DNA from 4 places in the Mesorhizobium sp. M0077 genome. Region 1 is predicted to be linked to each of the others. Evidence: predicted binding sites of a transcription regulator. Region 1 holds the regulator's gene; each other region holds the start of a gene.
The links. Region 1 encodes PhoB, which activates phosphate uptake and scavenging genes when phosphate is short. Its sites were predicted from a motif close to TGTCATNNANCTGTCAT; they were not measured.
Positions count from the first base shown of each region.

Region 2: a site for PhoB is predicted at 2,841-2,857, ahead of ugpB (sn-glycerol-3-phosphate ABC transporter substrate-binding protein UgpB). Genes of this name have one in related genera too.
Region 3: a site for PhoB is predicted at 1,739-1,755, ahead of NKJ57_RS08505 (RNA degradosome polyphosphate kinase). Genes of this name have one in related genera too.
Region 4: a site for PhoB is predicted at 2,779-2,795, ahead of NKJ57_RS21485 (LTA synthase family protein). Genes of this name have one in related genera too.

Region 1 covers NZ_JAMYUL010000007.1:77,356-82,443, reverse strand. Annotated here, with positions in the region: gene xylF (D-xylose ABC transporter substrate-binding protein) at 1-406, opposite strand, end outside; gene NKJ57_RS15920 (ROK family protein) at 672-1,907, shown strand; gene phoB (phosphate regulon transcriptional regulator PhoB) at 1,938-2,627, opposite strand; gene phoU (phosphate signaling complex protein PhoU) at 2,644-3,348, opposite strand; gene pstB (phosphate ABC transporter ATP-binding protein PstB) at 3,389-4,213, opposite strand; gene pstA (phosphate ABC transporter permease PstA) at 4,231-5,088, opposite strand, start outside.
Region 2 covers NZ_JAMYUL010000007.1:198,732-203,819, reverse strand. Annotated here, with positions in the region: gene ugpE (sn-glycerol-3-phosphate ABC transporter permease UgpE) at 1-503, opposite strand, end outside; gene ugpA (sn-glycerol-3-phosphate ABC transporter permease UgpA) at 513-1,397, opposite strand; gene ugpB (sn-glycerol-3-phosphate ABC transporter substrate-binding protein UgpB) at 1,468-2,778, opposite strand; gene NKJ57_RS16540 (hypothetical protein) at 2,964-3,110, shown strand; gene NKJ57_RS16535 (bifunctional diguanylate cyclase/phosphodiesterase) at 3,258-5,088, shown strand, end outside.
Region 3 covers NZ_JAMYUL010000003.1:251,566-256,653, forward strand. Annotated here, with positions in the region: gene NKJ57_RS08495 (FAD-dependent monooxygenase) at 173-1,411, opposite strand; gene NKJ57_RS08500 (zinc-finger domain-containing protein) at 1,431-1,676, opposite strand; gene NKJ57_RS08505 (RNA degradosome polyphosphate kinase) at 1,910-4,102, shown strand; gene ppx (exopolyphosphatase) at 4,102-5,088, shown strand, end outside.
Region 4 covers NZ_JAMYUL010000011.1:187,337-192,424, forward strand. Annotated here, with positions in the region: gene rpsF (30S ribosomal protein S6) at 1-489, opposite strand, end outside; gene NKJ57_RS21485 (LTA synthase family protein) at 800-2,728, opposite strand; gene fabD (ACP S-malonyltransferase) at 3,006-3,953, shown strand; gene fabG (3-oxoacyl-[acyl-carrier-protein] reductase) at 4,014-4,751, shown strand; gene NKJ57_RS21500 (acyl carrier protein) at 4,973-5,088, shown strand, end outside.

The DNA of each region.
Region 1 (5,088 bases):
GCATGCGGCCGACTTCCTTGTTGTCGAAGGTCAGGTAGAAGACGTCCTTGTTCTCGATCAGGCGATCATAGCCGACGACCGGAATGCCTTCGTCCAGCGCCTTCTGCACCGCCGGGCCGATGGCCGAGGCGTCCTGCGCCAAGATGATCAGCGAGTTGGCGCCCTGCGAGATCAGGCTTTCGACGTCGGTCAGCTGCTTGCCGGGATTGGACTGCGCGTCGGCCGAAATGTACTTGTCGCCGGCAGCCTCGATCGCCGTTTTCATCGCCGCCTCGTCGGTCTTCCAGCGCTCTTCCTGGAAGTTCGACCACGACACGCCGATGACCTTGTCCTTCGCCTGCGCGACCGACATCAGCGCCAGCGACATGGCGACACCCGCCAGCATGGCGGCTGCAAATCTGTTCATCATAATCCTCCCTGCGCCGCGTGCGGCGCGACAAAACTGGCCCGAGGGCCGGCACACAGAGGCCCTATTTTTTCGAGCCTCGAAAAAATACTGGTTCAATGATAAGGCGCTGTCAACATCGATTCTGATGGATTCTGATGGCCTTGCCGAATTTTTTCGAGGTCCGCAATAAACAATGACAGGGCTGCCGGCGTCTGCCAATATTTGGCTGGTGCCGTCGAACGCCTTCACTATCATGAGGCGCGAGGAGGCCGGGAGGAAACAAATGTCGGTTGGAATCCGCCACGACGATCTGCGCCGTCGCAACCGTGCCATGGTGATTTCGGCCGTGCGCCGGGCCGGCCAGCCGTCGCGGACCGAGATTGCGGCGACCACCGGCCTCAGCCACTCGACCATATCGGCAATCTCGTCTGATCTGATTCAAGAAGGCGTCCTGATTGAAGGCAAACCTGGCGAGACAGGCGCACTGAAACGCGGCCGGCCGCAGGTCGGCCTTGGCCTCAACCCGGAAGCGGCGGCGGTGATGACCGTCGTGCTGTCGCTCAATTTCCTGTCCGTCACCGTCATCGACTATGCCGGCCACGTCGTCGCCGAGGAACAGCGCCGGCTGGACACGCTGACCAAGCCGCGCGACGAGCTGATTGGCGAATGCGTAGCAATCGTCCGGCGGCGGCTTGAGGATCCCGACCTCGATGTCCAGAGCATCGCCCGCATTGCCATGGGCATCCAGGGCATCACCGATTCGCAGGCGCGCGCCATGCTGTGGTCGCCAATCACGCCACTGACCGACATTGCCTTCGCCGACATGTTGGAAGTGGAATTCGGCATTCCGGCCACCATGGAGAACGACTGCAATATGATGGCGGTGGCGCTGCAATGGCGCCAGCCCGAGCGCTACCGCGACAACTTTATCGCCATCCTCTTGTCGCACGGCATCGGCATGGGACTGGTGCTGAAAGGCGAACTGTTCACCGGCACCCATTCCTCGGGCGGCGAGTTCGGCCACATGATCCACCGTCCGGGCGGCGCGCTCTGCCGCTGCGGGCGGCGCGGCTGCGTCGAGGCCTATGCCGGAAACTACGCCATCTGGCGCAGCGCCAAAATGATGGGCGAGGATGCCGAGCCGGTCGATATCGGCGACGCTGATATGCGCGCACTCGCCGCGCGCGCCCGCGAAACCGATGGCCCGGAGCGCGAAGCCTATCGCAGGGCCGGTGAGGCGCTCGGCTTCGGCCTCGGCAGCCTGTTTGCTCTGATCGATCCGGCACCCGTCGCCATGGTCGGCGTCAGCGCCGCCGCCTTCGACCTGATCGAACCGGCATTGCGCGAAGCGATCGCCCAGACCGCCGGCGGCCAGCACTCGAAATCGATCTCCTTCGACACCGAGCCCAACGAGCTGCCGCTGATCCGCGAAGGCTGCGCCATGCGCGCGCTCGGCTTCGTCGACCAGGAGATTTTCGCGCCGGGCATTCAGGCGAAATCCGGCAAGCATGTCGCCTGAATGGCCGGCAACGGCGCGACGCGCAGCATCCTAGTCTTCCCTAATAGCGTAGCCGGCGCCGCGAATGGTACGGATGACATCCGGCATGCGGCCGTTGTTGACGGCCTTGCGCAGCCGCCCGACATGCACGTCGACGGTTCGCTCGTCTATATAGATCGTCTCGCCCCAGACATTGTCGAGCAGTTGGCTGCGCGAGAACACGCGGCCGGGATGGCGCATCATGAATTCGAGCAGCCGGAACTCGGTCGGTCCGAGCCTGATCTCGCTCTTCTTGCGGTAGACCCGGTGCGATTCTCGATCGAGCACGATGTCGCCGACCTTGAGCACGCTCGACAGCACTTCCGGCTTGGCGCGGCGCAGCAGCGCTTTCACGCGCGCCATGAACTCCGGCGTCGAGAATGGCTTGACCAGATAGTCGTCGGCACCGGTGGACAGGCCGCGCACGCGGTCGCTTTCCTCACCGCGCGCGGTCAGCATGATGATCGGCAGCCGCTCGGTTTCGGGCCGCACTCTAAGCCGCCGGCAGAGCTCGATGCCGGAAACAGCCGGCACCATCCAGTCGAGCACCAGGAGATCGGGCACGTTTTCCTGCAGGCGGATCTCGGCCTCGTCGCCGCGTGTCACCACCTCGACCTGATAGCCTTCGGATTCGAGGTTGTAGCGGAGGAGCACGCCTAGTGGCTCCTCGTCCTCCACGACCATGATGCGTGGCGCGATCATAGGCAGTTCACCCTCATCAGGCCGGCGTGGCCATCGCCGTCTCGTCCTGCTTCGGACGATTGGCGGGCAATTGCTGGCCGGTCAGCACATAATACGCATTTTCGGCGATGTTGGTGACATGATCGCCGATGCGCTCAAGATTCTTGGCGCAGAACAAGAGATGCGTGCAGGCGGTGATGTTGCGAGGGTCTTCCATCATGTAGGTCAAGAGCTCACGAAACACGGACGTGTATTTGACGTCGATGCGCTCGTCGTCATTCCTGAGTTTTGCAAGAGCTGCCGCATCGGTGGCGGCATATTCCTCGACGACGCCTTGCACCTGGATCAGCACCAGTTGCGCCATGGCATCGATGGAGTGCGAGAGGTCGCGCGGCGTGACGCTCAAGCCCACGGTGCCGACGCGTTTGGCGATGTTCTTGGCGAGATCGCCGATGCGCTCGAGGTCGCCGGCCATGCGGATCGAGCCGACCACGGCGCGCAGATCGTTGGCCATCGGCTGGCGCTTGGCGATCAGCGTGATGGCGCGGTCGTCCAGTTCGCGCTGGCGCGCATCCATGATGGCGTCGTCGGAAACGACACGCTGTGCCAGCGCATTGTCCGAATTGAGCAGCGCCCTGGTCGAGCCGCTGACCATCGAGCCTGCCAGATCGCCCATGTCGCGGATCAGCTTGCTGATCTGCCCGAGCTCTTCATCGAAGGAGGCGACGGTATGCTCACCCATGATCTTGGTCCTCGTGCCTGAAATTCACCCGCCGGAAGGTTCAGCCGAAGCGGCCGGTAATGTAATCTTGGGTGCGCTTGTCGTCGGGGTTGGTGAACATCTTGTCGGTTGCGCCCTCCTCGACGAGATAGCCGAGATGGAACATCGCCGTGCGCTGCGACACGCGCGCCGCCTGCTGCATCGAATGGGTGACGATGACGATCGTGTAGTTCTGGCGCAGTTCGTCGATCAGCTCCTCGACACGGGCGGTGGCGATCGGATCAAGCGCCGAGCAGGGCTCATCCATCAGGATCACTTCCGGCGACACGGCGATGGCGCGCGCGATGCACAGGCGCTGCTGCTGGCCGCCGGACAGGCCGGTGCCGGGCTCCTGCAGGCGGTCCTTGACCTCGTTCCAGATCGCCGCCTTCTTCAGGCTCTGCTCGACGATCTGGTCCATGTCGGACTTGCGCTTGGCCAGCCCATGGATGCGCGGGCCGTAGGCGACGTTCTCGTAGATCGACTTCGGGAACGGATTGGGTTTCTGGAACACCATGCCGACGCGTGCGCGCAGTTCGACGACATCGATGTTCTTGTCGTAGATGTCGTCTTCATCGAGCGTGATCTTGCCGGTCACCCGCGCCGAATCGATGGTGTCGTTCATGCGGTTGAGGCAGCGCAGGAAGGTCGACTTGCCGCAGCCGGACGGGCCGATCAGCGCCGTCACCTGGTTCTGGCGGACGTCGAGATTGACGTCGAACAACGCCTGCTTCTCGCCGTAGAAGACGCCGACCTTGTCGCCGCGCATCTTGATGACTTCGTTCGACTTGGCGTTCATTTTGTCGCCCACTGCATTCTCAAGGGACTGTTCGGTCATGATGTTCATACCAAATTGCCTTTTTTCTACCAGCGCCGCTCAAAGCGGCGCCGGAGCACGATCGCGGTGATGTTCATGGCCATGAGGAAGACGAGCAGGATGATGATGGCGCCGGACATGCGCTCGACAAAAGCGCGCTCAGCCTCGTTTGCCCACATATAGATCTGAACCGGCAGCGCGGTCGCCGGATCGAAAGGCGTCGTCGGATAATCGGCGACGAAAGCGACCATGCCGATCAAGAGCAGCGGTGCTGTCTCGCCGAGCGCACGCGCCAGGCCGATGATGGTGCCGGTAAGGATTCCTGGGGCGGCAAGCGGCAGGATGTGATGGAACACCATCTGCATCTTGGAGGCGCCGAGACCTAGGGCCGCCGAGCGGATCGACGGCGGCACTGCGGCGAGGGCGGCGCGCGTGGCGATGATTATGGTCGGCAATGTCATCAAGGTCAGCACCAGGCCGCCGACGAAGGAAGCCGAGCGCGGCATGCCGAGGAAGTTGATGAACACGGCAAGGCCAAGCAGACCGAAGACGATCGACGGCACCGCCGCGAGATTGTTGATGTTGACTTCGATCAGGTCCGTAAAGCGGTTCTTCTTGGCGAACTCCTCCAGATAGATGGAGGCGGCGACGCCGATCGGCAGCGCCAGCAACAGCACGATCACCATCATGTAGAACGAGCCGATGATCGCTACGCCCATGCCCGACGTTTCGGGCCGGCTGGAGGCGCCATAGGTGAACAGGCCGGTGTTGAAATGCTCGGCCATCACACCGTCGGCTTTAAGCTTGTTCATCCAGTCGATCTGCTGGTTGGACACCTTGCGGCGCGCTTCATCGACGCCGAGGTCGATCTGGCCCTTGAAGGCCGAGTCGAGGTTCGCGGCAGC
Region 2 (5,088 bases), 120 kb from region 1:
ATGAAGAACTGGCGAAACAGAAGCGTGGCGGTGGCCGAGGCGATCAGCGGAATGATCAGGCCGGCATAGGTGTCGATCATGCCGAGATCGACCATCACCTTGTAGGTCGGCAGGATGCGCACCTCGACGGGAAGCATCAGCGTGATGAAGATCAGCCAGAAGAAGACCATCCGAAGCGGAAAACGGAAGAACACGATCGCATAGGCCGAAAGGATCGAGATGAAAATCTTCCCCACCGCGATGCCGAGCGCCATGATCGTGGTGTTGAGCAGCAATCGGCCGACACTGACGCCGCCGATGCGGCCGACACCGCCGAACAGCGCCTCGCTGTAATTGTTCCAGACCTGGTCGCCGGGCAAAAGAGGCAATGGCGGCTTGAGGATGGTCTGCAGCGTCTGCGTGGAGGCAACGAAGGTGTAGTAGATCGGGAAAGCGACGATCAGGATGCCCAGGATGAGCACGGCGTGGGCGATGAGGGCGCGAAGCGGGGACTGACCAATCATCGCTCGCGCTCAACCGTAGTGGACTTTGCGTTCCACATAGCGGAACTGGATGGCCGTGAGTGAGATGACGATGACCATCAGGATGACCGACTGCGCGGCCGAATCGCCGAGGATCAAATTGACGAAACCGTCATTGTAGACCTTGTAGACCAGCGTCTCGGTGGCCTTGCCTGGCCCGCCGCCGGTGACGGCATGAACGATACCGAAAGTGTCGAACAGCGCATAGACAGTGTTGACGACCAGCAGGAAGAAGGTCGTCGGTGCGAGCAGCGGGAAGACGATGGTCCAGAAGCGCTTCGTCTCCCCGGCGCCGTCCATGGCCGCCGCCTCTATCAACGTCTTCGGCACCGCCTGCAGCCCGGCGACGAAGAACAGGAAATTGTAGCTGATCTGCTTCCAGGCAGCCGCAGATACCAGCAGGATCATGGCTTGGTTTCCGTTAAGCAAGGGATCCCAGGCGATGCCGAGACCTCTCAAGGCGTAGGCCAGCGAACCGATCGAGGGGTTGAACAGAAACAGCCACAACATGCCGGCAATCGCCGGCGCCACCGCATACGGCCAGATCAGCAGCGTGCGATAAAGGCCTTTGCCGCGCACCACCTTCTCGGCCATGACGGCAAGCAACAGGGCCACACCCATGGCGACCATCGCGGTCGCCAGAGAGAACACCAGCGTAACTTTGATCGAGTTGAGGTAGGCCGGGTCGGCCAGCACCTTGCGAAAATTGGCGAGCCCGACGAACTTGCTCTTCAGCCCGAACGGGTCTTCCCTAAGCATCGACTGGTAGAGCGCCTGCCCGGTCGGCCAGTAGAAAAAGATCAGCGTAATGGCGAGTTGCGGCGCCACCAGCAGGTAAGGCAGGGTCTTGTTGGGAAAGACGACGCGTGGAGACAGGGTGATTCCCTCGCTATTCAGGAAATCGTCCACGCGGGTCCGCGTGGACGAGGTTCAACTGACAATCGCTTCAGTTTCCGATCGCTTCCTGAATCGCCTTGTTGCCGCGTGCGACCGCGTTGTCGAGCGCCTGCTGCGCAGTCTGCTGGCCGGCCAGCATCTTCTCGAACTCCTCATTCTCGATGTCGCGCACCTGCGGCAGGTTGACGAGGCGCACGCCCTTCGAGTTCTCGGTCGGCGCCTTGCCCAGCATCTGCAGGATCGGCGTCTCACGGCCCGGGTTCTTGTCATAGAAGCCGGACTTCTTGGTCGCCTCATAGGCAGCGAGCGTCACCGGCAGATAACCCGACTTCTGGTGCAGATACTCCTGCACTTCGGTCTTGGACAGGTAGGAGAAGAACGCCGCGACGCCCTTGTATTCCTCGTCCGATTTGTTGCCGAATACCCACAGGCTGGCGCCGCCCGGCGTGGTGTTCTGGGGCGCGCCCTTGGCGTCACTATCATAGGGAAGCTGGCCGATGCCGTAGTTCATGCCCGATTTGACGATGTCACCGAGACCCCCCGACGATTCGGTGAAGATGCCGCATTCTCCGGCAAGAAAGATCTGCTTGGCTTCGGATGTACGGCCGCCATATTTGAAGGTGCCGTCCTTGGCCAGGTCGGCGAGCGCCTGGAAATGATTGACGAAGATCGGCGCATTGATCTTGAGCTCGACGTCGGTTCCGGCAAGTCCGTTCTGGTTGGTGCCATAGGAAACGTCGTTCCAGGCGGCGAAGGCCTCAAGGTGGATCCAGGTCAACCACGTCGAGGTATAGCCGCAGGAAGCGGCGCCGCTCGCCTTGATCTTCTTGGCGGCTTCCCACACCTCGTTCCAGGTCTTTGGCGGATTGTTCACGTCAAGCCCGGCCTTCTGGAAGATATCCTTGTTGTAATAGAGGATGGGCGACGAGGAATTATAGGGGAAGGACAGCATGGTCCCGTCCGGCTTCGAATAGTAGCCGACGATGCCGGGCAAATACTCGCTCTTGTCGAAGGTCACGCCGGCGCTGGTCAGCACATCGGCCACCGGCTTGATCGCACCTTCGGCGGCCATCATGACGCCGGTACCCACGTCGAACACCTGGATGATGTCGGGCGCTTGCCCCGCACGAAAGGCAGCGATGCCGGCATTCAGCGTTTCGGGATAGGTGCCCTTGAAAACAGGGAGAATTTCATAGTCGCTCTGGCTGGCATTGAAATCCTTGGCGATCTTGTCGACCACCTCGGCATTGGCGCCGGTCATTGCATGCCACCAACTGATCTGGGTGGCGGCGAAGGCGGAGGTGGTGGAAAGCAGGGTCAAGGTGGCGGCAACACCGGCCGCAAAGCCGAACAACTTCATGTTTCATCTCCCGTTTGTCATTGGCGAAAGGGGCGCTCCCGCGAACGCAATATGTGTCGCTGATGACAATCGGACAACGGATTTGTTGCTGTTTCGTGAATTTCATACCCGGCTAACTTCGCGCCCCCTCGCCTTGCAACGAGGACAGAGAGAAATGCCAAGCCGGCTCAGCGATAGAATGGGGCATGGTGGGCCTGCAAGGATCGCCGACCGCCCAGCAATGCGTGAAGGGCCCGCGTGACAGCGCCACGCACCTGCACCGTGCGGCCGCCAAACCGGCGCTCGGCCAGATCGAGATCGGCCGAGCGGCATCGCGCCAGGCGCTGCTGTAACCGTGCGTCTGGAATGAGACAGGATCGCCGCAACGTACAACCCGAAAAACCCGCTGTAGTTGTAGTTCGCATAACCGATTCTTCGTCAAGCGTGGCATACTAATCAAGTGGACGGCTTGATTGCTGTGGGAGAGCAGGTGGGGCGAGATGCTGACGGTCTATAATTGTATCGTGCATGAGCACGATCTGAGACTGGTCGCACTGGCAGCGCTCATTTGCGGTATTTCTTCCTTCTCGGCGGTCAACCTGCTTCGCCATGTCGACCGCTCGAGCGAGCGCAACCGCTATACCTGGCTGATGATAGCAGCCACTTCCACCGGCTTCGGTATCTGGGCGACGCACTTCATCGCAATGCTTGCCTTTTCTCCCGGAATCCCCAACGCCTACAATACGGAAATGTCGGCGCTTTCGCTCGCCGGTTCCGTCGCCCTGACCGCTGCGGGCATGTGGATCGCCACCTTGCGCCGGGGCATCGACTACCCTCTGGTCGGCGGCGCGGTCCTCGGCGCTGGTATCGCCGCCATGCACTATATCGGCATGGCCGCCTTCGAGGTCGAAGGGCGCATCGTCTGGAACCCGCTGCTGGTCGGCGTCTCGGTGCTGACAGGCGTCACCCTCGCCGCGCTGGCGCTGCTGGTCGTGTTGCGACGGCCGTCCATGCAGGCCACAATCGCCGCCGCCATCCTGTTGACGCTGGCGATCTGCAGCCTGCACTTCATCGCCATGGGCGCGGTGTCGATCTTCCCGGACTCCTCCATCGAGATATCGCAGTTCACGGTCGAACCGGTGTCGCAGGCCTTCGCCGCCGCTGCAGTCAGCATGGCTATCCTGGTGCTTTCAGCCGCAGCATTGTGGATCGACCTTCGCTTCCGGCGTCACAAGCTCGAGGCCGAGCGCATGCACGGCCTCGCCAACGCCGCCGTCGAGGGGCTGATCGTCTGCGACGGCGCCCGCATCGTCAGCGCCAATGACAGCATCGCGGCACTCACCGGCATTGCGCCGGAAGTGCTGAACGCGATGCTGCTTGGCGACCTCTTCGGCGAACGCACCGCGGCCGGCATGTCCGACTGCAGCGGACAGGCACAGGAAGCCGAACTCAGAGCCCATGACGGCGCCACCATCCCCGTCGAACTTATCGCCAGAAGCATCGACTATTGCGGCAAGCGGCACAGCGTGGTCGCCGTGCGCGACATCCGCGAACGCAGGAAGGCCGAGCAGGAGATACTGCGCCTCGCCCATTTCGACCCGCTGACCGGGCTCCCCAACCGCCGCAGTTTCTCCGGCCGGCTCGAGGCCGAAATTGCCGCAATGGACCGCGGCGGCAAGGGCGGGCATCTTGCGCTGCTGCTGCTAGACCTCGACCGCTTCAAGGAAGTGAACGACCTGTTCGGGCACGGCGCCGGCGATGCCATGCTGCAGAAGGTGGCGCTATGCGCCTCCGCCGTGCTCCGCCACGGACAGATGCTGGCGCGTCTCGGCGGCGACGAGTTCGCCATCATCGCTCCGAACCTTCCCGATCCGCAGGCGGCCGGCCGCATCGCCGAGGCGGTGCTGGCGGCCATGCGCGAGGAAAACCGGCTGTCGGTCGGTGGCGGGCTGGTGTCGGCCAGCATCGGCATTGCACTTTATCCGCTCGACGCCGATGAGCCGACACTCCTGGTCAGCCACGCCGACACCGCGCTCTACCGCGCCAAGGCCGAGGGCAAGGACACCTACCGTTACTTCGAGGCCTCGATGGGCGCCGAGGCGCGAGACCGGCGCGTGATGGAGCACGAACTGCGCCAGGCCATGGCGCGCGATGAGTTTCGCCTCGTTTACCAGCCACAAAAGGAGATCAGCAGCGGGCGGATGGTCGGGTTCGAAGCGCTGATCCGCTGGCGCCATCCGCAGCGCGGCGACGTGTCGCCGGCGACCTTCATCCCGGTGGCCGAAGACAGCGGCGTCATCATCCAGATCGGCGAATGGGTGCTGGCGACGG
Region 3 (5,088 bases), on a different contig from region 1:
GGACAGCACTCCCCTCTGGCCTGCCGGCCATCTCCCCCGCAAGAGGGAGATCAGCCGTTTTGCCCGCGCTCCTGCTGCAACGCCGGCGATTTTGGCGAAGGCGACGGCGACATCCAATCTCCCCCCTTGCGTGGGAGATGTCCGGCAGGACAGAGGGGAGTGGGAAGGATCGCTACGTCGACGATCTAGACTGCCGAGTGTCCGCTCGCCATCCATAGAGCCAGTCGAGGTCGGCGGCGAGCTTGTCGGGCGAGCGCATGGCCAGGAACAGATTGCGGGCGATCGCCACCGGGCCGGCAGCATGCCAGGCGAGGCGGTTTACGGCCCCACGACGCGCGGCCTTGGCGACACGCGGCCGCCGAAGATTTTCCCAGATTCGAAAACTTCTGGGCAGATCGCCAGGGAAATCGGCGATAGCGTCGGCAAGCGTGATGGCATCCTCGATCGCCATTGCCGCGCCCTGCGCGGCAAACGGCGTCATCGCGTGCGCGGCGTCGCCGATCAGCGCGACGCCCTGCGGGCTCGTCCACCGCTTCTGTTCGACGGTGTGGATCGGAAAGGCCGTCCATGGGCCGGCCAGTGCCACAAGCTTCGTCAGGCCCGGCGCGGTGCCGCGCAGGGCAGCCGTGAGGATCGCGGGATCGGCATGGCCCGACCAACCTTCGGCCATGCGCTCACCCTTGGTGAAGGCGGCGAGATTGAAGGCCTGGCCTTTGCTGACGGGGTAGGCGACCATGTGGAAGCCAGGATGCAGGAACGTGGTGACGCAGTCGGCGGCGCCGATCGCGGCAAAGGCTTCTCCGGCCGCACCGTCGGCTGCGATTGTAGCCCGCCAGGCGAGTTCGCCCGAAAAACGGCTTTTGACGAAGTCCTCGCCTGCGAGTTGCGCCCGGACCGCCGACCAGACGCCGTCGGCGCCGACCAGCAGTTTGCCGCGTGCCTCGATCTCGCGGCCGTCCACTTCGGCGGTCACGGCGACATATTGCGCGTCTTTGACGATGCCGGTCACGCGGGCGCCGGTGATGAGCTCAATCTCTGGCCGTTCGGCCATTTGCCCCAGCAGCGCTGCCTGCAGATCTGCGCGATGGGCGACAAGATAGGGCGACTGCCAGCGCGCTTCGGCGGCGTGCCCGAGCGGTACCCGCGCCAGTTCGCGCAGCGTCCCGGCGTCCTTGAGCACGACCGCTTCCGGCCGCAACGCTGCGGGCAGCAGTCGGTCGAGCACGCCGAGTTTTCCAAGAATGCGTGTTGCGTTGGGCGAAAGCTGGATGCCGGCGCCGGCCGCTTCGAGGTGCTGTGCCTGTTCGATAAGCTTTACCGGATAACCCCGTCCAGCGAAGGCAAGGGCAGCGGTCAGCCCGGCGATGCCGGCCCCGGCGATTATGACCTGCCGGGACCTGATGTCTTCCATCGGGCTTGTCGCGGAAGGATCAGGCGGCCTGGTCGATATAAAGGCAACCAGCCGGCAGCGTTTCCGTCGCCCTCAGCTTCGCCGAATAGCGGTAGAGCGTCGAGCAATACGGGCAGACCTTTTCATTGTCGTCGCCCATGTCGAGGAACACATGTGGGTGGTCGAAGGGCGGGTTGGCGCCGGTGCACATGAATTCCTTGACGCCGATGTCGATTGCCGGATGGCCCGCATCGTTCTGGAAATGGGGAATGGAACCGCCTGCCATCGTCGTCTCCTTGATCTCGTCGAAAAGCATCTGGAACATAACAGGCCTGTTTGCAAGATCGATGAAATGAAACTGTCGCAAAAGCCTGTCAGAGGATACGGTGAGCCGGTTAAGTGCATGTCCCTGAAATCGGAATGGTTTTCGCCGAAGGGCCATGCGTCACAAAAGCGTGTTAGAGGCATGGCACGTCCAGCGGCGCTCCAAGGGACGGTTGGCGGGGAAGAGCAGGAACCATGAACGAACTGAAGCCGGTGCAGAGCGAATTCATCAATGTCGAGGTGGCGAGCCCCGAGGGCGGCAACCCCGATCGGTTCGTCAACCGTGAGTTCTCCTGGCTGCAGTTCAACCGGCGTGTGCTCGAGGAATCACAGAACGAGCACCATCCGCTGCTCGAACGCGTCCGTTTCCTGTCGATTTCGGCCGCCAATCTCGATGAATTCTTCATGGTCCGCGTCGCCGGCCTTGCGGGCCAGGTGCGCGAAGGCATTGCGCTCAAGAGCCCCGACGGCCGCACGCCGGAGCAGCAGCTGGAACAATTGCTGCGCGAGGTCGAGCGGCTGCAGGAGGACCAGCAGAACAGCCTTTCGGCGCTGATGTTGCTGCTCAACAAGGAAGGCATTGAGAGCATCACCCGCGATGCACTGACCAAGGATGAAAAAGTCTGGCTGGAAGACCATTTCCAGGACCAGGTTTTCCCGGTGCTGACTCCACTGTCGATCGACCCGGCGCATCCGTTTCCGTTCATTCCCAATCTCGGCTTCTCGATGGCGCTGCAATTGCGCCATCGCAAGAATGGCGAGGAGATGAGCGCGCTTCTGCGCCTGCCGGTGGCGCTGAAGCGCTTCATCCGTCTGCCCGACCGCAAGCAGCACGTTCGCTTCATTCCGTTGGAGGAGGCTGTCGGCCTCTATATCGGCAAGCTGTTCCCCGGCTATGAGGTCAAGGGTTCAGGCACCTTCCGCATCATCCGGGACAGCGATATCGAGGTCGAGGAGGAGTCGGAAGATCTCGTGCGCCTGTTCGAGACGGCGCTGAAGCGGCGCCGCCGCGGTTCGGTCATCCGCATCGAATTCGACAAGTCGATGCCCGGCGAGTTGCGCGAGTTCGTCGCCGGCGAGCTTGGCGTCTCTTCGAGCCGCATCAGCGTTCTGACCGGCCCGCTGGCGCTCAGCCAGATTTCCGAGATCGTCGCCGTGCCGCGCGACGACCTGAAGTTCACCCCCTACAATCCGCGCTTTCCCGAGCGCATCCGCGAGCATGGCGGCGATTGTTTCGCGGCCATCCGCGAGAAGGACATCGTCGTCCACCACCCCTATGAATCCTTCGACGTGGTGGTCCAGTTCCTGCGCCAGGCAATGGCCGACCCGGAGGTGGTGGCAATCAAGCAGACGCTCTACCGCACCTCCAACGACAGCCCGATCGTGCGCGCCTTGGTCGACGCGGCCGAGGCCGGCAAGTCGGTGACCGCCCTGGTCGAGCTCAAGGCGCGCTTCGACGAGGAAGCCAACATCCGCTGGGCGCGCGACCTCGAACGCGCCGGCGTCCAGGTCGTGTTCGGCTTCCTCGAACTGAAAACCCATGCGAAAATGTCGCTCGTGGTGCGGCGTGAGGACGGCAAGCTGCGCAACTATGTACATCTCGGCACCGGCAACTACCATCCGGTGACCGCGCGCATCTACACCGACCTGTCCTTCTTCACCACCGATCCGACGATCGCGCGCGATGTCGCCCAGCTGTTCAACTTCATCACCGGCTACGCCGAGCCGACCGATGAGATGCGGATCGCCATCTCGCCGTTTACGCTGCGCAGCCGTATCCTCAAGCACATTGCCGACGAGGTCGCCTACGCGCTGGCTGGCCGTCCGGCGCGCATCTGGATGAAGATGAACGCGCTCGTCGATCCCAACATCATCGACGCGCTCTATGACGCCAGCCGTGCCGGCGTCGAGATCGATCTCGTCGTGCGGGGCATCTGCTGCCTGCGGCCGCAGGTGCCCGGCCTGTCGGAAAACATCAGGGTCAAGTCGATCGTCGGCCGCTTCCTCGAACACAGCCGCATCTACTGCTTCGGCAACGGCCATGGCCTGCCGTCGGACGAGGCGATCGTCTACATCGCCTCGGCCGACTTGATGCCACGCAATCTCGACCGCCGCGTCGAGACTATGGTGCCGATCACTAATCCGACGGTGCATGAACAGATCCTTGGCCAGATCATGCTGGGCAACATCATGGACAACCAGCAAAGTTTCGACGTATTGGCTGACGGAACCTCCCGGCGCGTCGTGCTGGAGGAGGGTGAGGAACCGTTCAACGCGCAGGAATATTTCATGACCAATCCGAGCCTGTCGGGACGGGGTGACGCGCTGAAGTCGCATGCGCCCAAGCGCATCGCGCAGTTCAAGCGTCGCAAGAAGAACACCGGCTGATGATTTCAACGTCCCAAGGCCGGCTGCAGGATCGCCGGCCGCTGTCCATCATCGACATCGGCTCGAACTCGATCCGCCTTGTCGTCTATGAAGGGCTGGCGCGCTCGCCTACCTTGCTGTTTAACGAAAAGATGCTGGCCGGTCTCGGCCGCGGCATCGTTTCGACCGGCAAGCTCGATCCCGAGGCGGTGACGCGCTCGATGGAGGAGTTCCGCCGTTTCCGCGCGCTCTCCGACCAGGCGGGTGCGGAGCACATGTTTGTGCTGGCAACGGCCGCGGCCCGCGAAGCGATCAACGGACCCGACTTCATCCACCGCGCCCAGGATGTGCTCAAGACCGAGATCCGCGTGCTCACTGGCCGGCAGGAGGCGCATTATTCAGCGCTTGGCGTCATTTCGGGCTTCCACCCCGCCAATGGCATTGCCGGCGATCTTGGCGGCGGCAGCCTGGAGCTTATCGACATCAATGGCGAGGCGATCGGCGACGGCATCACGCTGCCGCTGGGTGGCCTGCGGCTGCAGGACATGGCCAGGAATTCGCTCGCCCAGGCGGCAAAGATCACCCGCGACGAACTGGCGCGCGCCAAATTGTTGAAGGGCGGGCTGGGACGGCCCTTTTACGCCGTTGGCGGCACCTGGCGAAACCTTGCCCGGCTGCACATGGAAATGACCAACTACCCGCTTGGCGTCATGCACCACTATGAGATCGGTGTCGAAAGCGCCGCCAATTTCCTGAAGCAGGTGGCGAAAGGCGAGATCGAGAAGGTCAAGGGCATCGAAGGTGTGTCGAAGAACCGCCGTTCGCTGCTGCCCTATGGCGCGGTCGTGCTGCAGGAGATCATGGCGGCGATGCAGCCGTCGAAGATCATCGTCTCGGCATTGGGCGTGCGCGAAGGGTTTCTCTATTCGCTGCTCGACCCTGCCGAGCAGAAGGCCGATCCGCTGGTCTCCGCTTCGGAGGAACTGGCGCGGCTGCGGTCGCGCTCG
Region 4 (5,088 bases), on a different contig from region 1:
TCCTTCAACGCCTTCGCGCGGACGGCGCGGACCACGATCACCACCGGCGTCGCCAAATGAGCGCGGCGGACGATCGCCACGGTCGCCGCGATCACGGTCGCCGAACGAGCGCGGACCACGATCACCACGGTCGCGGTCGCCGAAGCCGCCGCGTTCCGAGCGCTCTTCGCGCTTCTGCATCATGGCCGACGGGCCTTCCTCATGCGCCTCGACCTTGACGGTCAGGAAACGCAGCACGTCCTCGGACAGGCCCATCTGGCGCTCCATCTCGTTGAGCGCTGCCGGCGGGCAGTTGAGGTCCATAAGCGTGTAGTAAGCCTTCCGGTTCTTGTTGACCCGGTAGGTGAGGGACTTCAGTCCCCAGTTCTCGACCCGGCCGACGGACCCGCCATTTGCGGAGATGACGCCCTTGTACTGTTCGACAAGCGCATCGACCTGCTGCTGCGAGAGGTCCTGCCGGGCAAGGAACACATGTTCGTATAGAGCCATAGTGGTTCAGTGCCTTTCTTCGTTTCTCTCCCGGATCCTCGCGGCAAAAGCCTCTGCAACTTCTCTGACCCGCTGATCCCGAGGGGGCGGGGAAGAAAGGAGCATTTCGAGACGGTCGAGAGCGGAGACACGGGAGGCGGAAGCGCTTCTGGCTTCACACGAAGGTTTTGGGTAAAACCTCCGGCCCTCCGTTCAGCCCCCAGCAAGGACCGGCAGATTGCGGGCGTCTATATAGCAAATTGGCTGGAAGGCAAGGGTAACGCATGCTCCGGACAGCGTCCTAGCGTCGCAGGGTTGGATAAAGAAGGCATCAACTCGTATGCGGGGTACGACCGTTGATCGTTTCGGGGAAGAAGTCCGGAGCCGCCTTACGCTTGCCGAACATCATATCGTATTGCAGCAGGCGGAAGTCGTTGATCGCCGGATCAACGTCCTTCTGCCGCGCCCAGTCCGGCGTGGCCTCACCTGACGGTGTCAAAAGCAGATTGCGGTCGACGACGCGATAGCGTTCGCGCAGCGCGCCCAGGAAGCCGGTGTAGTAGGGGTGCGTGATCCCGGCCGTTGTCAGGATGTGGTAGGGCAGGAAGGCCGGGCTCACGGCGCCCATATCCTGCGCCGGACCGGTGCGGTTAGACCAGATGACCAGCGGCGTCTGATGATGCTCCAGTGCCGCCGCCGGCGTCGGTTCCTTGCGCGGCGCGACATTGTCCTTCAGGTAACCGGTTTCGACATAGACGGGGCCGAGCGGCGGCAGATGGTCGCCGAAGAAGGCGATGACCGTCGGCCGGTCGCGCTTCTTCGCCCATTCGATCAGCCGCTCGAGGCCGCGATCGGCATCGGCGGAGCCTTCGGCATAGCTGAGCAGCGATTCCCGCGCCCATGTGCTGATCGGCGCCGCGACCTTGTGGGTCGGATTGTAATAGCGGTACGGCTCGTAGGGACCGTGGTTCTGCAGGCTGACGGCGAAGAAGAACACCGGCCGCTCGCTGGCGTCGGCCTCTGCGATGATCTCGTCGGTCATCGACGCATCGGAAGCCAGCGGCCCGCGCTTTTCCAGTGGCGGCAGCGTCTCTTCCGAGCGGAAATCGTTGAAACCGAAATCGGCATAGACGGCGCCTCTGTTCCAGAACCAGTTGGTGCCCGGATGGATGGCGCGCGCCCGGTAGCCCTCGCTTTTCAGGAAGGTCGCCAGCGACGGCGTCGGCGTGCGCACATATTGCTGGTAGGGGATCGAGCCCGCCGGCAGGAAGGCATTGGAAAAGCCGGTCAGCGCCTCGAATTCGATGTTGGCGGTCATGCCGCCGAATTCCGGCGAAAACATATAGCCGGAACGCAGCGCCCGCACATTGGGGATCGGGTCAGGCGTGATTGTGACGCCGGGCAGCTTGGTCGGATCCCAGAAAGATTCGCTCATCACCACGATGATGTCGGGTTTCTCATCCGGTACCGAGGCCGCCACAGCAGGCCTGTCGATCGCGTCGATCGCCTTGTCGGAATAGCCCGCCGGCGCCGAGACATGCGCCATCGGCACGTTGAGTGCGAAGGCCAGCGCAAACCCGTTGGAGGCGTAGTTCTCCTTCTGGTCCCACATGATCGGGATGATCTGCAGCCGGTCGCGGGTCCACGAGAAGGTGGCGTAGTCCATTATCGAGACGAAGAAGGCGAGCAGCGGCACTGCCAGCGTCAGCCGCGCCAGCCGCCCTTTGCGGCTGAGGATCGGAACCTTGCGGCGCCACAACCGCCAGCCATAGATCAGCAGCGACAGGCCGGCGACGATGCCGACCGCCATGGCGAGCGCCGTCCAAGGCCGTTCGCGCACCAGGAGCGGCATCAGTGCCATGATCTGGCGCGAATAAAGAAAATCGGTTGGGTAGAGCGGATCGCCGAGATAATGCGACTTCTGATGCCCGACAAAGGCCAGCGCCAGCGTCAGCGGCGCCACGATCATCAGGCTCTGGTGACTGCGGCCAAGCACGGCGTCCAGTCCCATCAGCACCAATGCAAAGACAATGATGGTGGTCCAGCCCGGCTTGAATGGCTGCAGGAAGAAGTCGACTGTGCCGAAGAAGTCGCCGCGCACGATCCATTCGATGGCGAACACCAGGATGGCGGAGGCAAGCAGCGTGACCAGACCGTAGCGGATGACCGGCCATCTGCGCCCCGGCAGGTAGCCGGTGGACGGATCGTCTTCCAAGAACTGTGGCGCGGGTACGGTCGCGCCCTTCCTGATCCTAGCCACGTCTCTTCCCCCGGCCCAAGCAACGCGCATTTCCACTCGCGCCACCGTTCTGTCATAGAACTGTCATGCAAAAGCTAGCGCCTGTGGCGAAAATAAGAAGAGCCAGCAAACGATTCGTGAGCGGTTTTCATCAGGTGTGATCGGCAAAAAGCCTTTGGGAACAGGGACTCGAGGTCAGCTCCGGTTCAAGCGAGAGCCGAAATGCCGCCTTCGGGCTTGACTTGGCGGTCCGCCTTGCGTCACAGGCAGGAAAAATCAGCCGCTGGAGAGCGCCCAAATGGCCGTCGCATTCACCTTTCCGGGACAGGGCAGCCAGGCTGTCGGCATGGGCAAGGACCTCGCCGACGCCTTCCCCGAGGCACGCAGGGTGTTCGAGGAAGTCGATGATGCGCTGGGCGAAAAGCTGTCGAAACTGATCTGGGAAGGCCCGGAAGAGGCGCTGACCCTGACTGCCAATGCCCAGCCGGCGCTGATGGCGGTCTCGCTGGCGGGAATCCGCTCGCTGGAAGCGCGCGGCTTTTCGCTGAAGGACAAGGTTGCCTACGTTGCCGGTCATTCGCTCGGCGAATATTCCGCCCTTGCCGCGGCCGGTTTCGTTTCGGTCGCCGATGCCGCCCGGCTGCTGCGCATCCGCGGCAACGCCATGCAGGCGGCGGTGCCGGCCGGCGAGGGCGCCATGGCGGCGATCATCGGACTGGAACAGCCCGACGTCGAAGCCGCTTGCACCGAGGCCGCAACGGGATCCGGCAAGGTCTGCCAGATCGCCAACGACAATGGCGGCGGCCAGCTGGTGATCTCCGGCGCCAGGGCGGCGGTGGAACTCGCCGCGAAACTGTGCACCGAAAAGGGCGCCAAGCGGGCGCTGATGCTGCAGGTCTCCGCACCCTTCCATTCGGCGCTGATGGCGCCGGCGGCCGATGTCATGCGCGAGGCGCTGGCCGGCGTGACCAAGAATGCACCGGTGGTGCCCGTCGTCTCCAACGTCACTGTAGTCCCGACCAGCGACCCCGACGAGATCGCGCGCCGCCTGGTCGAGCAGATCACCGGCCGCGTGCGCTGGCGCGAAACGGTGGAGTGGTTCGGCGCCAATGGCGTCGCCACGCTCTTTGAGATCGGCGCCGGCAAGGTGCTTTCCGGCCTGGCGCGGCGGATCAGCCGCGACATCGCCACATCGGCCGTCGGCACGCCGGCCGATGTCGAGGCGGCGCTGGCCGCGCTTGCATAATCCACTGGCGATTCAACCCCTCCCGTGGGAAGGGTGTTCTCTTAAGATCAGGAGACGAAAATGTTCGAACTGACCGGCCGCAAGGCGCTCGTCACCGGCGCATCGGGCGGCATTGGCGAGGCGATTGCCCGGGTGCTGCATGCGCAAGGCGCCATTGTCGGCTTGCACGGCACCCGCGTCGAGAAACTGGAGACCCTGGCCGGCGAACTCGGCGACCGGGTAAAGCTGTTCCCGGCCAATCTTGCCGACCGTGACGAGGTCAAGGCGCTTGGCCAGAAGGCCGAAGCCGAACTCGAAGGCGTCGACATACTGGTCAACAATGCCGGCATCACCAAGGACGGCCTGTTCGTGCGCATGGCGGACGCGGATTGGGACAGCGTGCTGGAGGTGAACCTCACCGCCGTGTTCCGGCTGACCCGCGAGCTGACCCATCCGATGATGCGCCGCCGCCATGGCCGCATCATCAACATCACCTCGGTGGTCGGCGTCACCGGCAATCCTGGCCAGACCAATTATTGCGCCTCCAAGGCCGGCATGATCGGCTTTTCCAAGTCGCTGGCGCAGGAGATCGCCACCCGCAACATCACCGTCAACTGCGTCGCCCCGGGCTTTATCGAATCGGCCATGACCGACAAGCTCAACGACAAGCAGAAAGACGCGATAATGGCCGCGATCCCGACGCGCCGCATGGGCACGAGTGTTGAAGTGGCGTCGGCCGTCGCCTATCTCGCCTCCAACGAGGCAGCCTACGTCACCGGCCAGACCATCCATGTCAACGGTGGCATGGCCATGATCTGACAGGATATTGCCGGGTGATAAGAAGACATGGCCGGCTTGTGAAAAGAGACCATTTCGCCTTGGACCTCAGCCATTTTTCGTGTAATGCGGCCCGCAACCCGGCGGTTCGGGCAAAAACCGGTCCGGCATCGTTGCGTTTCCGGCAGGACCATCTTTCAGCTTGATTAGCGGCATTCTGCCCGCTAACGAAGACAGACAAACAAAAGACGAGGATGCCCCAAATGAGTGACACCGCAGAGCGCGTCAAGAAGATCGTCATCGAACATCTTGGCGTCGATGCCGACAAGGTGACGGAGCAGGCGAGCTTCATCGATGATCTGGGCGCGGACAGCCTCGA